2 regions of the Kitasatospora dryopteridis genome follow, and region 1 is predicted to be linked to the other one. Evidence: predicted binding sites of a transcription regulator. Region 1 holds the regulator's gene; the other holds the start of a gene.

What was found. Region 1 encodes HspR, which represses chaperone genes until heat shock. Its sites were predicted from a motif close to TTGAGNNNNNNNNNCTCAA; they were not measured.
Region 2: the regulator HspR is predicted to act here: its motif matches at 2,270-2,288, upstream of lon (endopeptidase La).

Annotation. Positions count from the first base shown of each region.
Region 1 is NZ_CP192749.1:3,950,488-3,959,832, forward strand. Features, by position in the region: gene dnaK (molecular chaperone DnaK) at 124-1,962, shown strand; gene grpE (nucleotide exchange factor GrpE) at 1,959-2,555, shown strand; gene dnaJ (molecular chaperone DnaJ) at 2,646-3,791, shown strand; gene ACQ614_RS18045 (heat shock protein transcriptional repressor HspR) at 3,796-4,311, shown strand; gene ACQ614_RS18050 (TrmB family transcriptional regulator) at 4,524-5,537, shown strand; gene ACQ614_RS18055 (hypothetical protein) at 5,591-5,725, opposite strand; gene ACQ614_RS18060 (hypothetical protein) at 6,126-6,746, shown strand; gene ACQ614_RS18065 (LuxR C-terminal-related transcriptional regulator) at 6,753-7,733, opposite strand; gene ACQ614_RS18070 (LuxR C-terminal-related transcriptional regulator) at 7,835-8,809, opposite strand.
Region 2 is NZ_CP192749.1:5,012,433-5,021,777, forward strand. Features, by position in the region: gene ACQ614_RS22815 (HAMP domain-containing sensor histidine kinase) at 1-79, opposite strand, end outside; gene ACQ614_RS22820 (response regulator transcription factor) at 152-883, opposite strand; gene ACQ614_RS22825 (rhomboid-like protein) at 1,467-2,183, shown strand; gene lon (endopeptidase La) at 2,311-4,704, shown strand; gene ACQ614_RS22835 (GtrA family protein) at 4,884-5,402, shown strand; gene xylA (xylose isomerase) at 5,437-6,597, opposite strand; gene xylB (xylulokinase) at 6,694-8,130, shown strand; gene ACQ614_RS22850 (ROK family transcriptional regulator) at 8,299-9,345, shown strand, end outside.

The DNA.
Region 1 (9,345 bases):
CCGCCCCCTGATCCCAGCCGCGCAGAAAAGTTGAGCGGCGCCGACTCATGGCTGTTGACGCTGCCCGGTCGGTCATGCATGCTTGAGCCCGTAACGCTCAACTTCTCCGTGGAGGTATCTACGATGGCACGCGCGGTCGGCATCGACCTCGGTACGACGAACTCTGTCGTCAGTGTTCTTGAGGGCGGTGAGCCCACGGTCATCACCAACGCCGAGGGCGCTCGGACCACGCCGTCCGTCGTCGCCTTCGCCAAGAACGGCGAGGTCCTGGTGGGTGAGGTCGCCAAGCGCCAGGCGGTCACCAACGTGGACCGGACCATCCGGTCGGTCAAGCGCCACATGGGCACCGACTGGAAGATCAACCTGGACGGCAAGGACTTCAACCCCCAGCAGATCTCCGCCTTCATCCTGCAGAAGCTGAAGCGGGACGCGGAGGCCTACCTGGGCGAGACGGTCACCGACGCCGTCATCACCGTCCCGGCGTACTTCAACGACTCCGAGCGCCAGGCCACCAAGGAGGCCGGCGAGATCGCGGGCCTCAACGTCCTGCGCATCGTCAACGAGCCGACCGCCGCCGCCCTGGCGTACGGCCTCGACAAGGACGACCAGACCATCCTGGTCTTCGACCTCGGCGGCGGCACGTTCGACGTGTCCCTGCTGGAGATCGGCGACGGCGTCGTCGAGGTGAAGGCCACCAACGGTGACAACCACCTCGGTGGTGACGACTGGGACCAGCGCGTCGTCGACCACCTGGTGAAGACCTTCCAGGCCGGCCACGGCGTCGACCTGTCCAAGGACAAGATGGCCGTCCAGCGCCTCCGCGAGGCGGCCGAGAAGGCCAAGATCGAGCTGTCCTCGTCCTCCGAGACCTCGATCAACCTGCCCTACATCACGGCCTCCGCCGAGGGCCCGCTGCACCTGGACGAGAAGCTCACCCGGGCCCAGTTCCAGCAGCTGACCGCGGACCTGCTCGAGCGCTGCAAGCACCCGTTCCACAACGTCATCAAGGACGCCGGCATCGCGCTGTCCGAGATCGACCACGTGGTCCTGGTCGGCGGCTCGACCCGCATGCCGGCCGTCGCCGAGCTCGTCCGCGAGCTGACCGGCGGCAAGGACGCCAACAAGGGCGTCAACCCGGACGAGGTCGTCGCCATCGGCGCGTCCCTCCAGGCCGGTGTCCTCAAGGGCGAGGTCAAGGACGTCCTGCTGCTCGACGTCACCCCGCTGTCCCTCGGCATCGAGACCAAGGGCGGCATCATGACCAAGCTGATCGAGCGCAACACCACGATCCCGACCAAGCGCTCCGAGATCTTCACCACGGCCGAGGACAACCAGCCCTCCGTGCAGATCCAGGTCTACCAGGGCGAGCGCGAGATCGCGGCGTACAACAAGAAGCTCGGCATGTTCGAGCTGACCGGCCTGCCGCCGGCGCCGCGCGGCCTGCCGCAGATCGAGGTCACCTTCGACATCGACGCCAACGGCATCATGCACGTGGCCGCGAAGGACCTCGGCACCGGCAAGGAGCAGAAGATGACCGTCACCGGCGGCTCCTCGCTGCCGAAGGACGAGGTCGACCGCATGCGCCGCGAGGCCGAGCAGTACGCGGACGAGGACCACAAGCGCCGCGAGGCCGTGGAGACCCGCAACCAGGGCGAGCAGCTCGTCTACTCGACCGAGAAGTTCATCGCCGACAACGCCGACAAGCTGCCCGCCGACGTCAAGACCGAGGTCGAGACCGCCATCGGCGAGCTCAAGGAGGCGCTGAAGGGCGAGGACATCGCCGCCATCCGCGAGGCCACCGAGAAGGTCTCCACCACCGCCCAGAAGCTCGGCGCCGCGCTCTACGCGCAGGCCGACGCCGCCGGTGCGGCCGGTGCCGGCGAGGCCGCGGGCGCCAAGGACGACGACGTGGTCGACGCCGAGATCATCGACGACGAGAAGCCCAAGGGCGGTGCCGCATGACGGAGAAGGCGCAGGGCGGCGAGCCCGGCGACGACTCCGCCGAGGAGGCCGTCCTCAAGGCCGCCGAGGAGGCCGTGGCGGGCGCCGACGAGCTCGCCGCGGCCAAGCGCGAGGCGGGCGAGCGCACCGCGGACCTGCAGCGACTCCAGGCCGAGTACCAGAACTACCGCAAGCGGGTCGAGCGCGACCGTCTGACGGTCCGGGAGATCGCCGTCTCCAACATCCTGGAGTCGCTGATCCCGGTGCTGGACGACATCGGCCGGGCCCGCGACCACGGCGAGGTGACGGGCGGCTTCAAGTCGGTCGCCGAGTCGCTGGAGACCGTGGTCGCCAAGCTGGGCCTCCAGCAGTTCGGCAAGGAGGGCGAGCCCTTCGACCCGACGCTGCACGAGGCGCTGATGCACAGCTACTCCTCGGACGTCACCGAGGACACCTGCGTGCAGATCCTCCAGCCGGGCTACCGGATCGGCGAGCGGATCATCCGCCCGGCGATGGTCGCGGTCGCGGAGCCCCAGCCGGGCACCCAGACCACGTCCGCCCCGGACGCCGACAAGCCGGAGTCCGCCAAGGGTGACGGTGCGGCGGACAGCTGACAATCTGTGTGCTGCGGAGTCGCGCACCGACATCGTCGGGGTGCGACTCCGCAGCGCCGTGCAGACACATTTCGGGAGGTGGCGGCAGCCATGAGCACCAAGGACTACGTGGAGAAGGACTACTACAAGGTCCTCGGCGTGCCCAAGGACGCCACCGCAGCCGAGATCAAGAAGACCTACCGCAAGCTGGCCCGCGAGTTCCACCCCGACGCCAACAAGGGTGACGCCAAGGCCGAGGAGCGGTTCAAGGACATCTCCGAGGCGTACGACGTCCTCTCGGACGAGAAGCGCCGCAAGGAGTACGACGAGGCCCGCAGCCTGTTCGGCAACGGCGGCTTCCGCCCCGGCGGTGCCGGCGGCAACTACAACTTCGACTTCGGCGACCTGTTCTCCGGCTCCGGTGGGGGCGGCGGGGGCGGGATCGGCGACGTCTTCGGCGGCCTGTTCAACCGCGGCGGCCGGCAGGCCCAGCCGCGGCGCGGCTCCGACGTCGAGACCGAGGTGACGCTCGCCTTCGTCGAGGCGGTGGACGGCGCCACCGTGCCGCTGCGGATGACCAGTCAGGCCCCGTGCCGCGCCTGCGCCGGCACCGGTGCGAAGACCGGCACCACCCCGCGGGTCTGCCCGACCTGCGTCGGCGCCGGAACCGTCAGCCGCGGCCAGGGCGCCTTCGCGCTGTCCGACCCGTGCCGCGACTGCAAGGGCCGCGGCATGATCGTCGACGACCCCTGCACCGTCTGCCACGGCAGCGGCCGCGCCTCCTCCGCCCGCACCATGCAGGTCCGCATCCCGGCCGGTGTCCAGGACGGCCAGCGCATCCGCCTCAAGGGCAAGGGCGCCCAGGGCGAGCGGGGCGGCCAGCCCGGCGACCTCTACGTCACCGTGCACGTGGACGAGCACCCGGTCTTCGGCCGCAAGGCGGACAACCTCACGGTGACCGTGCCGGTCACCTTCCCCGAAGCGGCTCTCGGCGGGACGATCGAGGTCCCGACCCTGAACGGCCCCTCGGTGAAGCTCAAGCTGCCGGCCGGCAGCGCCAACGGCCTCACCCTGCGGGCCCGCGGCAAGGGCGCCACCCGCAAGGACGGCACCCGCGGCGACCTACTGGTCACCGTCGAGGTCGTCGTCCCCAAGCACGTCACCGGTGACGCACTGACCGCACTGGAGCAGTACCGCGAGGCCACCACCTCGGACGACCCGCGTGCCGCCCTCTTCAAGGCGGCGGAGGGAGCGTGACCAGATGACGACCCCCGACAGCCCGATCGGCCCCGGCATCGGCGGAGGCCTCCCCGGCGGGGCTGCGCGCCGCCCGTCCGGCGCGCGCGGCAACCCGGCTCCGCAGTACGTCCTGACCGAGGACACCCCGGTGTACGTGATCTCGGTCGCCGCGGAGCTCTCCGGCCTGCACCCGCAGACCCTGCGCCAGTACGACCGGCTCGGCCTGGTCTCGCCCGACCGCACGGCGGGCCGCGGCCGCCGCTACTCGGCCCGGGACATCCAGCAGCTGCGGGAGGTCCAGCGCCTGTCCCAGGACGAGGGCATCAACCTGGCCGGCATCAAGCGGATCATCGAGCTGGAGAACCAGGTCACCGCCCTGCAGGCCCGGGTCGCGGAGCTGGCCGACGCCCTCGACGGCGCGGCCACGGCGATCCAGCAGCGGGAGGCGGCGGTGCACGCCTCCTACCGCCGCGACCTGGTGCCGTACCAGCAGGTCCAGCAGTCCAGCGCACTGGTGGTCTGGCGCCCCAAGCGCTGACCCGTGGCACGTGCCGTTCCCCGGCCGCCGGTTCCCTCCTCCCGGGGGGTGCCGGCGGCCGGGTGTTTGATGAGAAGGTGCGGGTCTGACCGGCATCCCCGGGCGATGTGAATGTCCGGCGCGGCCGCTCCCCGCAGCTCCCGGGCGCCTATGATCCCCGGAGAAGCGGTAGCGGCCGCGCCGTACCGGTTTGACCGATGGCAAGGAGCCTGATGAGTGAGACCGACGAACCGGGCCTCACCCCACGCGGGCTGGGCGTCCTGTCGCACGAGGCCCGTCAGCTCTACCGCAGCGTCCTGAAGTCGCACGGCCGGGTGGCACCCGCCGAGGAGGCCCCGGCCGACGGCAAGGCCCTCGACGAGCTGCTGGAGATCGGCCTGCTCGTCCCGGACACCGACGATCCGGACGTGCTGGTGGCCGTCGACCCCGAGCAGCTCTCCGCGCGACTGACCAACCTCTGGCAGCGGAAGGCCCTCGACCTGCTCCACCGGGCGGTGGCCCTGCCCGCCGACCTCCAGGACCTCGCCGAGGAGTTCCGCACCCCGCGCAAGGCCGGCGGCATCATCGAGTACGTCCACGGCAAGGTGCTGATAAACCAGCGCCTGGGTCAGCTGGTCAGCGGCTGCACGGAGGAGATGCTGGCCGCCCAGCCCGGCGGCCCCCGCCCGCCCGAGGCGCTGGCCGGCGTGATCGCGCGGGATCTCGAAACACTGCGCCGCGGGGCGACCATTCGGACGATCTACCACCCGAGCACCCGGTATCACGCGCCCACCCGCGACTATGTCGCCTCGATAACCACGGCCGGGGGGCGGGTCCGCACCCTCGACGAGCCCTACACCAGATTGATCGTGATCGATCGGCGGACCGCGGTGATCCCGGTGGCCGAGGACCTCAACTTGGCCGCGTTCATTCACGATCAGGCGGTCATCAGCTACCTCATCGAGGAGGTCTTCGAGCGGAACTGGAGCCGGGCGCTGGATTTTGACGGCTCACCGACAGTTCCGCCGCAGGTCGTTTCCCGGCTTCGGCAGACGATCGTCGATCTCATGCTCAAGGGAATCAATCACCGGGTCATCGCCCGGCGCCTGGGCATCAGCGAGCGCACCCTCGCCCGCCACATCGCCGAGATGCGCGAGGACTACCAGGTGGAGTCGCTGTTCCAGCTCGGCTACGTCCTCGCCCGCACGACCAAGGAGTCACCGCCCGACCAGGGCGACTTCGGCTGACCGGTCGGCCCGGGCGCCCCGTCCCGCCCGGGATGCAGTGCCAGTGCCGCCCGTCACGTCCAGGCGGAGTCGTCCAGCAGCAGCGTCGCACTGGCGACCTGCGAGGCAGCCACCGCGGGAGCCTCCGCGGCGTCCACGCCGCGGAGCGTCCACGCGCTGTCGGCCGCCGCCGGATTACTACCCGTCAATATCGCCGCACCCATGACAAGTGGCACGATCGCAAGCCGAACAAACCGGCGCATACGAGACATTGCGACCAATCCCTTCTCCGGTAATCCCTACCGAGTGAATAGAGAAGTCTCGAACATTGGCCCAAATCATGCCGCAACAGCATGGCCAGTGTCACGATCGGTGCATTCCCGCGGTGCGTCATCTCGATGCCAGGCAGCCATATGACACCACGTGCCGGTGGACTTGTCGGTCACGAACGTTGGACGATCAGCACGGTCACACCACATGTGCGGTGCCCGAGCAGCCACGACGGCACCGCCCCCCGACCACACCACAGCGGACCTCGCCTCGGGGCGAGCCGGACACCAATCGCTCGCCGGACGTCAGACCAGCCAGCGGCCAATCCCCGGAGTCGACATGAGTGAGCCCTACCTGCGCCACCGCACCGCCCACACCTCCGAGGGCCGGCGCGCACGGGTCTTCCTGGCAGCGCCGCTGATGCGGCTCACCGGCCCGGCCGACAGTGTGGTGACGCTGGCCAGCCGCACCCGGCTGACGACCCTTCGGACCACGCTGCTGCGCAGCGGCGCCGCCGTCTACAGCGCCCACCACAGCGACGCCTGGACGGTGGCCGGCCGCGCCCCCGAGCCGCGGGTGCCCTCCGACTTCCGCGCCCTGCAGACCGCGGACCTGGTCTTCGCGTACGTCGGCGCGCCCCTCTCGGCCGGGGTCAGCCTGGAGCTGGGCTGGGCGTCGGCGCTGCGCAAGCCGATCGTGCTGCTGGTGGACGAGGCGATCACCCACAACCCGCTGATCGCGACGATCGAGCAGGTGGCCCCGGTGCTGCCGCTGGTCTTCGACGACAGCTGGTCGCAGGACGCCCTGCAGCACACCGTGGAGACCGCGCTGGACTGGGCGGGCATGGCGCTCTCCCTGCGCGAGGGCTTCTGGACGGCCCCCGGCGAGCAGTTCCCGGTGCCGCGCCAGTCCAAGGGCGACTCGTTCGGCTACTGGTCCTCGGAGATCGCCACCGGCTGAGGGGCGTCAGTCCGCCTGCTGGTCCGCGGCCCCGCCGCGCATCTGCCAGCCGAGCTGGAAGAGCGTCTCGGCGCCGTACAGCTCGCGCAGACGGGCGATGTGGCCGGCGACCGTGCGCTCGCCGAGGCCGAGCCGGCCGGCGACCGTGCGCTGGGTCAGCCCCTGCGCCAGCAGCCTGCCGACCTGCTCGTGCACCGGCAGCCCCTTGCCGTCCTGGTGGACGGTCCGCCACTGGACCTGCTCCGCCCGGGCCCAGTCGCGCTCGAAGACGCCGACCAGGAAGGCGACCGCCGCCGGGTCCTCGACGAACGCCGCGCTGCTGTTGTCGGCAGCGGCGGGCAGCACCGCGATCCGGCGGTCGAAGATCAGCATCCGCACGAAGGGTTCCGCGAGGATGCGGAACCTGGCGCCGTGCTCGGTGAGTTCGGCGGCATAGTCGGCGGTCGCCTCGTCCAGCCGCGCGCCGGGCTGGTAGACCGTCCGCAGGGTGGCACCGCGTGCCAGGAACTCCCGCGCCCGGTCCCTCCCGGCGGCCAGGTGGGCCGACGGCCGGGCACCGCCGGGCTGCAGCGCCAGCCCCTCCTCGCGGGCCTCCGCCTCGAGTTGCAGGATGCGGTGGCGGATCTGGCCGAAGCCGTGCACGTGCTGCACCTCGCTCGCCCGGTCCACCCGCGGCGGGGTGGCGTCGTAGGCCTGGACGAGGTCCTCCAGCGCGTCCGGCATCTCCTCGGCCTGCAGCAGCATCCTCGTGCCGGCCGAGCGGAGTCCGGCGCTGAGCCGGTCGCCGACCGTGCGCGGGCTGACGGCCGTCAGCGAGGCGTCCTCGCTGTGGTGGATCAGGAAGCCCAGTTGCACCAGCCTGAGCACGGCCGAGGGGTTCTCCTCCAGCGCCTCCCGGAACATGACGCGCCCGCCCTGGGCCAGCACAGCCCGGTAGAAGGCCCGCTCCTCCTCGTTCGGGAGCGCTCCCGTGCCGCCGTCAGCCATACCGCTCTCCCCGTTCCGAGTGTCCCGCTGTGAAACAGCGCCCGGCGGCGGAAAACGTCACAGGGGGCATCCGGGCGGGCCGGACGGCCGCACCCGGCCGGTCAGTCACGGCGGCTCCCGCGCATCAGCCAGCCGAGCTGGAAGAGCGTCTGGGCACCGTACTTCTCGCGGAGGCGGGAGATGTGGGCGGCCACCGTGCGCTCGCTCAGACCGAGCCTGGTGGCGACGGCGCGCTGGGTGAGGCCCTGGGCCAGCAGGCGGCCGACCCGGTGGCCCGCGGAGGCGGCGACCGCGGGGGCGTCGATCTCGGCCCACTGGACGACGTCGGCGCGGGCCCAGTCCCGGTCGAAGATCTTGACCAGCACGGACACCGCGGCCGGGTCGGAGATGAAGGCGGCGCGGCTGTAGTCGTTGGCGGCGGGAACGACCGCGACCTCGCGGTCGATGATCAGCATCCGCTCGAAGGGCTCGTCGAGGACGCGCAGGCCGGCGCCCTGCTCGGTGAGCTCGGCGGCGTAGCCGAGCGTCCAGGGCTCGGCGAGGACCTGCGGCTGGTAGAGGGTGCGCATCCGGGCGCCGCGCTGCACCAGGGCGATGTCCTGGGTGCGGGCGAGGGTGATGGTGGCCGGCTGGCGCGGGCCGGGCTGGGCGGTGAGGAGTTCCTGCTTGCAGTCGGAGACCAGCTCGGCGATCCGGTGGCGGATGCGCTCGCGGCCGTCGACGTAGGTGGCGCGCTGCGGGTCGTCGCTCTGCCGGGGCAGGGAGTCGTAGGCCCGGGTGAGGTGGTCCAGGTCGGCCGGGAGGCGTTCGGCCTTCCAGAGGAGGTCCGCGGCCGCGGAGCGCATCTCGGAGCCGATCCGTTCGCCGACCGCGCGCGGGCTGACCGCCACGTAGGCGCCGTCGATCAGGTTGGGGATGAGCAGGCCGACCGCCACGAGCTGGTCGACGGCCTCGCGGTCGCCCACGGGGACGGTGGACAGCGGAATCCGACCGCCCTGTGCCAGGACGGACAGGTAGAGCTCGCGGCCCGCCTCGTCGGGCAGTCCCGAGCCCCGGTCCATCGGTTCCGCAGCCACCTCGAACTCTCCCTGCCGAACTTTCCCCTCGGTGTCGGATCATGATCTCAACAAGTTCGGATCGGGAGGGATTCGGTACCCCGTTTCGACGCGTCCCCCGGTCCGGCGCACACGGAGCGCGCCGGACCGGGGGACCCGTCATGTCACGCCGTTGCCGAAGGCGCTTCCAGCGAGGCGGAGCAGCAACGCCTCGCCGACTCCGGTACCGGGGGCCATCACCACACATGGCGTCCCGGCCGGCGCTCTTCCCCCCGCGGCGGCGGTGCTGTGCACTGCCGCCCACACTGAAGAGCAAGTCGCCGTCCTCGGGCTGCGGTGGCCCGGACGACCTGGCGTGGTTCCACCCTCACAGCGTGACGGCCGGGTCACAAGTGGCCACCGCCTGCAGGTTTCCGCAAGTGCAGGAACTTGCAGTCTTCGGCCGCCGCACCGGAACGGAAATCTCCGGTCCGCCGGAGTTCCCGGGTGTCCGACCGGCGTGCGGTGCCTACCAAACGTCCATTGGGCGTCCAGGAGGCCTCCACACGGACGATCCC
Region 2 (9,345 bases), 1.1 Mb from region 1:
CCCGGCGGGCGGCCCGGCCGGCCAGGCCGGGGCCGGGACGCTCGGCGGCGTCCCCGTTGCGTTGCTGTGGAAAGGTCATCGTGCCCCTGTGTCGTGCGGCGCGGCAGGGGAAGGCTTGGGCCCCCCGGCGGCCCAGCCCTCGGTGCGCGGCTCAGGAAAGAGGTGCCTCCAGGGCGTACCCGACGCCGTGCACCGTGCGGATCCAGCTGGCACCGATCTTCCGGCGCAGCGCCTTGACGTGGCTGTCGACCGTGCGGGTGCCCGAGGCGTCCGTCCAGTCCCAGACCTCCGCGAGCAGCTGCTCGCGGGTGAGCACCGCGCGGGGCTGCGCGGCGAGGCAGGCCAGCAGGTCGAACTCGGTGGGCGTCAGGTGGACGTCGCCCGAGCCGAGCCGCACCCGGCGCTGCACGTGGTCGATCTCCAGCTCGCCGAAGCGCAGCGAGCCGAGCGCCGGCGTCCTGGCCGCCTGCTGGGCGCGCTCCACGCGGCGCAGCAGCACGTTCACCCGGGCCGCGAGCTCGCGCATGGAGAACGGCTTGGTCATGTAGTCGTCCGCGCCGACACCGAGGCCGACCAGCAGGTCCGTCTCGTCGTCGCGGGCGGTCAGCATCAGCACCGGGACGGGGCGCTGCGCCTGGATGCGGCGGCACACCTCCAGGCCGTCGAAGCCGGGGAGCATGATGTCGAGCACCACCAGGTCCGGCTGCCAGGTGTGGAAGCCGTCCACCGCGCCGGGGCCGTCGTGGGCCACCGCCACCTTGAAGCCCTCCGCGCCCAGGCGGGCCGCGATGGACTCGGCGATGGTGGGTTCGTCCTCCACCACCAGTACTCGCCGCTGCGTACCGACCGGGCTGCTGCCGGTGTCTTGCTGAATCTCTGTCACGGTCACGCCACCGCCCCCAGGGCTGCGGGCCGGTCACCTGTGGGGGTGGCGGCGCCGCGTCGTAGTCGTCTTGGTCCGTCGTGGGCTGTGCCCGGCCTGCCGCGTGCGCGGGGCGCCGTTCCGCCGTCGGCTCCCTGCGCGGCGTGGATGCGCCGTGTGGTCCGCACACCCGACCCGCACTCCACGCAGAGTACGGACACCGGCGGCATTCCGGCAGGTGGCCCGGACACATCCGGGCCACGGATCGATGCCGATCCCCGTCGGGACCGGGCACGGGGCGATACCTTACCCGGCGAAATTCGCAGCTGTAACGATCTGTATGCACCCGCACTGCGGGTTCGCCACTTACTACTGGGTCGTTCGTCCGTGAACGGAGGGCAGGTACGGACCAAGGCGTGGACGTGGTGCGCCGAAGCTCAAGCATTCTTCACAGCTCTTCCCCAGCAGCCTCCCAGCTATGGAACGTATCGTGGTCACGACAAGGGCCACCGGTGTCTCCGCGGGCACCGTCCGTGCGGACTCCGCACGCCCTCGACACGTTGCGCACGGGGGCGGGCGACGGAATCCGGCGGACGGAGGCGGCATGGCGGCGGACGGTCGGCGTCTGACCGGCGCGCGCCGCGGCCCGGGCGCCGGGCTCCTCCGGAGACTGCGCCGGGCGTTGCCCACACCGCGCCGCAACCCCTTCGCCCTCGGCTACCTCGCCCTGCTGCTCGGCACCACCCTCTTCGCCCGGTTCGGCGACCCGCAGCTGGTGCACCGCCTCCAGGCGCTCTCCAGTACGGACGTTCACAACCTCGCGCACCACCCCCTGCTCGCCCTCGCGGCCAGCGGCCTCTGGGTGGCGGGGCCGGTCTGGACGCCCTACCTCTGGGCCTTCGCGGTCACCGTCGCCCCGCTGGAGCGGCGGATCGGCGCCCGCCGCGCCGCCGGGGTCTTCGCCGCCGGCCACGTCGGCGCCACCCTCCTCTCCCAGGCCGCCGTGCTGGCCGCCGTCGCCGCCCGCCGGCTGCCGCTCGACGCACTCGACGCCCTGGACATCGGCGTCAGCTACGGCGTCCTCGCCAGCCTCGGCGCCCTCGCCGGGCTCCTGCCGCCCGCCGGCCGCACCCTCGCCCTGGGCGCCGCCGCCGCGATGGTGGCCGAGCAGTTCCTCACCGGCACCGACCTCGTCACCGGCATCGGCCACCCCGCCGCCCTGCTCATCGGCATCGCCCTGTGGCGCCCGCTGCGCCGCGGCCCCCGTCGCCCGCTGCGCCGCCCCGGCCGCTCCGCCGCGCCGCAGCCCGCCCGCGTCTGACCTGCACCTTTCCTCCCCCTTCCGACGTCCGGCCGATGATCGCTCAGAGCGAACGACTGCCGGGGAACATCTGCGCCCTGCCAATCCTTAGTCAGGTCAGCTCAACTTCACTGACTGGGGAGAGATCATGGCATCGACGTCCGTTCCGCTCACCCTGCCCGTGCTGCCGCTCGACGACGAGGTGGTGCTCCCGGGCATGGTCGTCCCGCTCGACCTGTCCGACGCCGAGGTCCGCGCCGCCGTCGAGGCCGCCCGGGCTGCGGCGGCCGGCACGGGCAAGCCGCAGGTGCTGCTGGTGCCTCGGCTCGACGGCTCGTACGCCGCCGCCGGCACCCTGGCCACCGTCGAACAGGTCGGCCGCCTCGCCGACGGCGACCCGGCCGCGCTCGTCCGCGCCGTCCGCCGGGTGCGCATCGGCGCCGGCACCACCGGCCCCGGCGCCGCCCTCTGGGTCGAGACCACCCCCTTCCGGGAGTCCTCCGAGGGCACCGCGGTGGCCGGCCGCGCCGCCGAGCTGGCCAAGGAGTACAAGGCGCTCTCCACCCAGTGGCTGCGCAAGCGCGGCGCCTGGCAGATCGTCGACCGGGTCGCCGCCATCGACGACGTCGGCGAGCTCGCCGACAACATCGGCTACGCCCCCTTCGCCACCGCCGAGCAGAAGCTCAAGGTCCTGCTGGAGGCCGACCGGCTCGCCCGCCTGGAGTACGCCCTCACCCTGCTGCGCGACCACCTCGCCGAGGAGGAGGTCAACGACACCATCCGCAAGGACGTGGAAGAAGGGGTCGCCAAGCAGCAGAAGGAGTTCCTGCTCCGCCGCCAGCTGGAGGCCGTCCGCAAGGAGCTCGCCGAGCTCAACGGCGAGTCCGCCTCCGAGGAGGACGACTACCGGGCCCGCGTGGAGGCCGCCGACCTGCCCGAGAAGGTCCGCGAGGCGGCCCTCAAGGAGGTCGACAAGCTGGAGCGCTCCTCCGAGCAGTCGCCCGAGGGCTCCTGGATCCGCACCTGGCTGGACACCGTCCTGGAGCTCCCGTGGAACGAGCGCTCCCAGGACGCCTACGACATCGCCGGCGCCCGCGCCGTCCTCGACGCCGACCACTCCGGCCTCGCCGACGTGAAGGACCGCATCGTCGAGTACCTGGCCGTCCGCAAGCGCCGGGCCGACCAGGGGCTGGGGCAGATCGGCGGCCGCCGGGGCGGTGCCGTCCTCGCCCTGGTCGGCCCGCCCGGCGTCGGCAAGACCTCGCTCGGTGAGTCCGTGGCCCGCGCGATGGGCCGCTCCTTCGTCCGGGTCGCGCTCGGCGGCGTCCGCGACGAGGCGGAGATCCGCGGCCACCGGCGCACCTACGTCGGCGCGCTGCCCGGCCGCATCGTCCGCGCGATCAAGGAGGCCGGTTCGATGAACCCGGTCGTCCTGCTCGACGAGATCGACAAGGTCGGCTCCGACTACCGCGGCGACCCGGCGGCCGCCCTGCTCGAAGTCCTCGACCCGGCGCAGAACCACACCTTCCGCGACCACTACCTGGAGGTCGAGCTCGACCTCTCCGACGTGGTCTTCCTCGCCACCGCCAACGTGCTGGAGGCCATCCCCGAGCCGCTGCTCGACCGGATGGAGCTGGTCCGCCTGGACGGCTACACCGAGGACGAGAAGGTCGTCATCGCCCGCGACCACCTGCTGCCCCGCCAGCTGGAGAAGGCCGGCCTCAAGGCCGACGAGGTGGCCGTCGACGAGGGTGCGCTGCGCCTGCTCGCCGGTGAGTACACCCGCGAGGCCGGCGTCCGGAACCTGGAGCGGTCGATCGCCCGCATCCTGCGGAAGGTCGCCGCCCAGAGCGAGCTCGGCGAGCGCGAGCTGCCCGCCGCGATCGGCGCCGACGACCTGCGCGGCCTGATCGGGCGGCCGCACCACACCCCCGAGTCCGCCCAGGAGCCCGCCGAGCGGCGCACCGCCGTCCCCGGCGTCGCCACCGGCCTCGCCGTCACCGGCGCGGGCGGCGACGTCCTCTACATCGAGGCCTCGCTCGCCGACGCCGAGACCGGCTCCACCGGCCTCACCCTGACCGGGCAGCTCGGCGACGTGATGAAGGAGTCCGCGCACATCGCGCTCTCCTACCTCCGCTCGCGCGGCGCCGAGCTCGAACTGCCCGTCACCGGGCTGCGGGACCGCGGCATCCACCTGCACGTCCCGGCGGGCGCCGTCCCCAAGGACGGGCCCAGCGCCGGCATCACCATGACCACCGCGCTCGCCTCGCTGCTCTCCGGGCGCAAGGTGCGGACGGACGTGGCGATGACCGGGGAGGTGTCGCTGACCGGGCGGGTGCTGCCCATCGGCGGGGTGAAGCAGAAGCTGCTCGCCGCCGACCGGGCCGGGGTCACCACGGTGATCATCCCGCGGCGCAACGAGGCCGACCTGGACGACGTGCCGGCCGAGGTGCTGGATCGGCTCACCGTGCACGCCGTCGCCGACGTCCGCGAGGTCCTGAAGCTGGCCCTCGAACCGGCGGAGGTCCTGGTGGCTGCCTGAGCCGACAGGTCGGGGCGACGACAGCAGGGGCGCGGGAACTGCGCGCGGCGGAAGGCACAGGCCGGTGCCTCCCGCCGCGCGCAGTTCCCCGTGCCCCTGTGGGCCTGCGCGTCCGAGGCGTTACCCCGTGCGGACGTGGTGAGTACGCGGCGGAAACCCCGGCGTGCGACACTGCCGAAATGCCGTCCCCTACGCAACGGGCCCTGTCCCGAGTCCCGGAGCGGTACCGGCCGTTCCTGGTGCAGCACCGCAAGCTGGTGAAGTTCCTGCTGGTGGGTGGGACCTGCTTCGTGCTGACCACGGCGATCGACCTGGGCCTGAAGTTCACCGTGCTGCAGCACAAGCCGGTGGTGGCGCTCACCATCGCGACGGTGATCGCCACCGTCGTCTCCTACGTGCTCAACCGCCAGTGGTCGTTCCGGGCGAACGGCCGGCAGCGCGAGGCGATCCTCTTCTTCGTGGTCAGTGCGTTCGCGGTGGTGGTCAACGACCTGCCGCTGGTGTTCTCCCGCTACGTGCTGGACTTCCGGGAGCCGGACGTCTCCCCACTGGGCCAGGAGATCGCCGACTTCGTCAGCGGCATGCTCGTCGGCACCTTCCTGGCGATGCTGTTCCGCTTCTGGGCGATGAACCGCTGGGTCTTCACCCGCAGCAGGCTCCAGCCGCCCGCCGAGGACCTCGAACCCGAGCGGGTCTGAGCGCCCCCGGCGGACGGCCGGTGCGGTGCAGCGCTCAGCGGGCGCCGAGCAGGTGCTCCATCGCGAGCTGGTCGAGCTGCTCGAAGGCCATGCCGCGGGCGGCGGCCGCATCCACGTCGAAGTCCTCGAACGCGGCGCGGTCGGCGAGCAGCGCGCCGAGGCCGTCCTCGGCGGTCGGCCGGGCGAGCTCGTCCAGACGGGCCGCCCGCAGGGCCTCCTGGACGGCCGGGTCGGCCCGGAACGCCAGCGCCCGCTCCTTGAGCAGCAGGTAGTTGTTCATGCAGGCGGCGGCCGAGGCCCACACGCCCGCGAAGTCCTCGGTGCGCGGCGGCTTGAAGTCGAAGTGCCTGGGGCCCTCGTAGCCCGCCGACTCCAGCAGGTCCACCAGCCAGAACGCGCTGCGCAGGTCGCCGGCGCCGAAGCGCAGGTCCTGGTCGTACTTGATGCCGGACTGGCCGTTCAGGTCGATGTGGAAGAGCTTGCCGTGCCACAGCGCCTGGGCGATGCCGTGGGCGAAGTTCAGCCCGGCCATCTGCTCGTGGCCGACCTCCGGGTTGAGGCCGACCCGCTCGGGCCGCTCCAGGGTCTGGATGAAGGCGAGGGCGTGGCCGACGGTCGGCAGCAGGATGTCGCCGCGGGGCTCGTTCGGCTTGGGCTCGATGGCGAAGCGCAGGTCGTAGCCCTGCTGCTCGACGTACTCGCCGAGCAGGTCGAAGGCCTCCTTCAGGCGGTCCAGCGCGACCCGGACGTCCTTGGCGGCACCGTGCTCGGAGCCCTCGCGGCCGCCCCAGGCGACGTAGGTGGTGGCGCCGAGCTCCGCCGCCAGGTCGATGTTGCGGACGGTCTTGCGCAGCGCGTACCGGCGGACGTCGCGGTCGTTGGCGGTGAAGGCGCCGTCCTTGAAGACCGGGTGGGTGAAGAGGTTGGTGGTGGCCATCGGGACCTTCATGCCGGTGGCGTCCAGGGCGGTGCGGAAGCGCTTGACGATCGCGTCGCGCTCGGCGTCCGAGGATCCGAACGGGATCAGGTCGTCGTCGTGGAAGGTCACGCCGTGGGCGCCGAGCTCGGCCAGCCGGTGGACGGTCTCGACCGGGTCGAGGGCCGGGCGGGTGGCGTCGCCGAACGGGTCGCGGCCCTGCCAGCCGACGGTCCACAGGCCGAAGGTGAACTTGTCCGCGGGGGTGGGGGAGGGCATCTCGGTGCTCCAGGGGTCTATTCGTCAGGGCAGAAAACAAACTAATATCCCGAGGCACGGAAGGGAAGGCCCGACGCGGCGGACGGAGAGGAAGACATGGCAGGGATCGTCATCGGAGTGGACAGCTCCACCCAGTCCACCAAGGCCCTCGCGGTGGACACGGCCACCGGCGAGGTGCTCGGCGAGGGCCGCGCGGCCCACACCGTCACCGGTACCGGCGGCGCCCGCGAGAGCGACCCGCGGCAGTGGTGGCAGGCGCTGCAGGACGCGATCGCCGCGACCGGCTGCGCCGAACGCGCCGAGGCGGTCTCGATCGGCGGCCAGCAGCACGGCCTGGTCGCCCTCGACGCCGACGGCGCACCCGTCCACCCCGCGCTGCTCTGGAACGACACCCGCTCCGCCGGACAGGCCGCCGTCCTCGTCGACAAGCTCGGCCGGGAGGCCTGGGCCCGCCGCACCGGCAGCGTCCCCAACGCCTCCTTCACCGTCTCCAAGTGGGCCTGGCTGCGCGACCGCGGCCTCACCGACCGGGTCGCCGCCGTCCGCCTGCCGCACGAGTACCTGACCGAGCAGCTCACCGGCCGGCCCGCCGCCGAGCGCAGCGACGCCTCCGGCACCGGCTGGTGGGGCGAGCACGGCTGGGACCGCGACATCCTCGACCTCGTCGGCCTGGACGAGGCCCTGCTCCCGCCGCTCGCCGAACCCGGCACCGCGGCCGGCGAGACCCGCGGCTCCTTCGGCGGGCTGCGGCCCGGCATCCCGGTCGCCCTCGGTGCGGGCGACAACGCGGCCGCCGCCCTCGGGCTCGGCCTCGGCGGCGGCACCGGCGCCGCGTACGGGCAGCCAGCCCTCTCGCTCGGCACCTCCGGCACCGTCTACGCCGTCACCCGCGGCCGGCCCGCCGACCCCAGCGGCACGGTGGCCGGCTTCGCCGCCGCCCACGGCGACTGGCTGCCGCTGGCCTGCACCCTCAACTGCACCCTCGCCGTCGACCGGATCGCCACCCTGCTCGGCCTCGACCGGCAGGCCGTCGAACCCGGCGGCGAGGCCGTCGTCCTGCCCTTCCTGGACGGCGAGCGCACCCCCGCACTCCCGCACGCCTCCGGCCTGGTCCACGGCCTGCGGCACGACACCACCCCCGGCCAGCTGCTCCAGGCCGCCTACGACGGCGCCGCCTACGCTCTGCTCGCCGCCCTGGACCTGGTGCTCGACGCCGGCGGCGAGGCCGCGGGCGACGCACCGCTGCTGCTGATCGGCGGCGGGGCCCGCGGCCGGGCCTGGCAGGACACCGTGCGGCGGCTCTCCGGCCGGGCCGTCCAGGTGCCCGCCGCCGGCGAACTCGTCGCCCTCGGCGCCGCCGCCCAGGCCGCCGCCCTGCTCACCGGCGAGCACCCCGCCGGGATCGCCCGCCGCTGGGGCACTGCCGCGGGACCGGTGCTCGACCCGGTCGAGCGGGACGGCGCGGCCACCGCCCGGATCGCCGCCGTCCTCGCCGCCGGGGCGCCACTGCTCGGCGCCGACCACCAGGGCTGACCCGGCTGCGGACGGCATACGGGTCCGTCCGAGAGTGCCGCGGTGGCGCCGTCGGCAGGCGCGGATACCCTGCAACCGGTCGACCGGGTGTTCGGCCGTCGAACGAGAGGTGACGAGGCGATGCGGGAGACGGAGGCGAGACGGGCCCGGCCCGCGAGCCAGCAGGGCATGAGGAGGGCCAACCTGGCCCTCGTACTGGGCGAGTTCGCGGCCGGCCCGCGCTCCCGCGCCGAGGTCGCCGCCACCACCGGCCTCACCCGGGCGGCGGTCTCCTCCCTGGTCGACGAACTCGCCGCCGCCGGCCTGGTCTCCGAATGCGGGCCCGCCGTGCCCAGCGGCCGCGTCGGCCGGCCCGGCACCGCCATGGCACTCGACCCGGAGGGCCCGGCCGGCCTCGGCGGCGAGATCGGCGTCGAACACCTGGCGGCCTGCGTCGTCGACCTGCGCGGCGAGGTCCGCGGCTGGCTGCGCCAGGACGTCGCCAACCGCGGCCGCCCGGCCGAGGACGTCCTGCGCGACCTCGCCGTCCTGCTGCGGGAGGTCGCCGACTCCTGCGGACTGACCCCCGCCGGCCTTGCCGTCGCCGTGCCCGGTCTGGTCGGCTCGGCCGAAGGCGTCGTCGAGCGCGCCCCCAACCTGGGCTGGTCCGACGTGCCGCTCGCCGCCGCACTCCGGCGCGCCCTGCGCGAGGCCGACGCCGACACCCTCGCCGCCCTGCCCGTCGAGGTCGACAACGAGGCCAACCTCGGAGGCCTCGCCGAACTCTGGCTCGGCGACGGCCCCGACGACTTCCTCCACCTCTCCGCCGAGGCCGGCATCGGCGCCGCCCTCGTGATCGACGGCCGCCTGCTGCGGGGCGCCCGCGGCTACGCCGGCGAACTCGGCCACGTCCCCGTCCACCCCGACGGACCCCACTGCCCCTGCGGCGCCCGCGGCTGCCTGGAGCAGTACGCCGGAGAGGCCGCCGTACTGCGGGCCGCCGGCCTCGCCGACGCCGGCGGCGACTGGGTGGCCCTGCTCGCCCGCCGCGCGGCCGACGGCGACCCCGCCGTGCGGGCCGCACTGGCGGCGGCCGGCTCCGCGCTCGGCGTCGCCGCGGCCGGGGCGGTCAACCTGCTCGACCCCGCGGCGCTGGTCCTCGGCGGCGGCTACGCCGAACTCGCCGAGTGGCTGGTGCCCGCGATGCGGGCCGAACTGGCCGGCCGGGTCACCGTC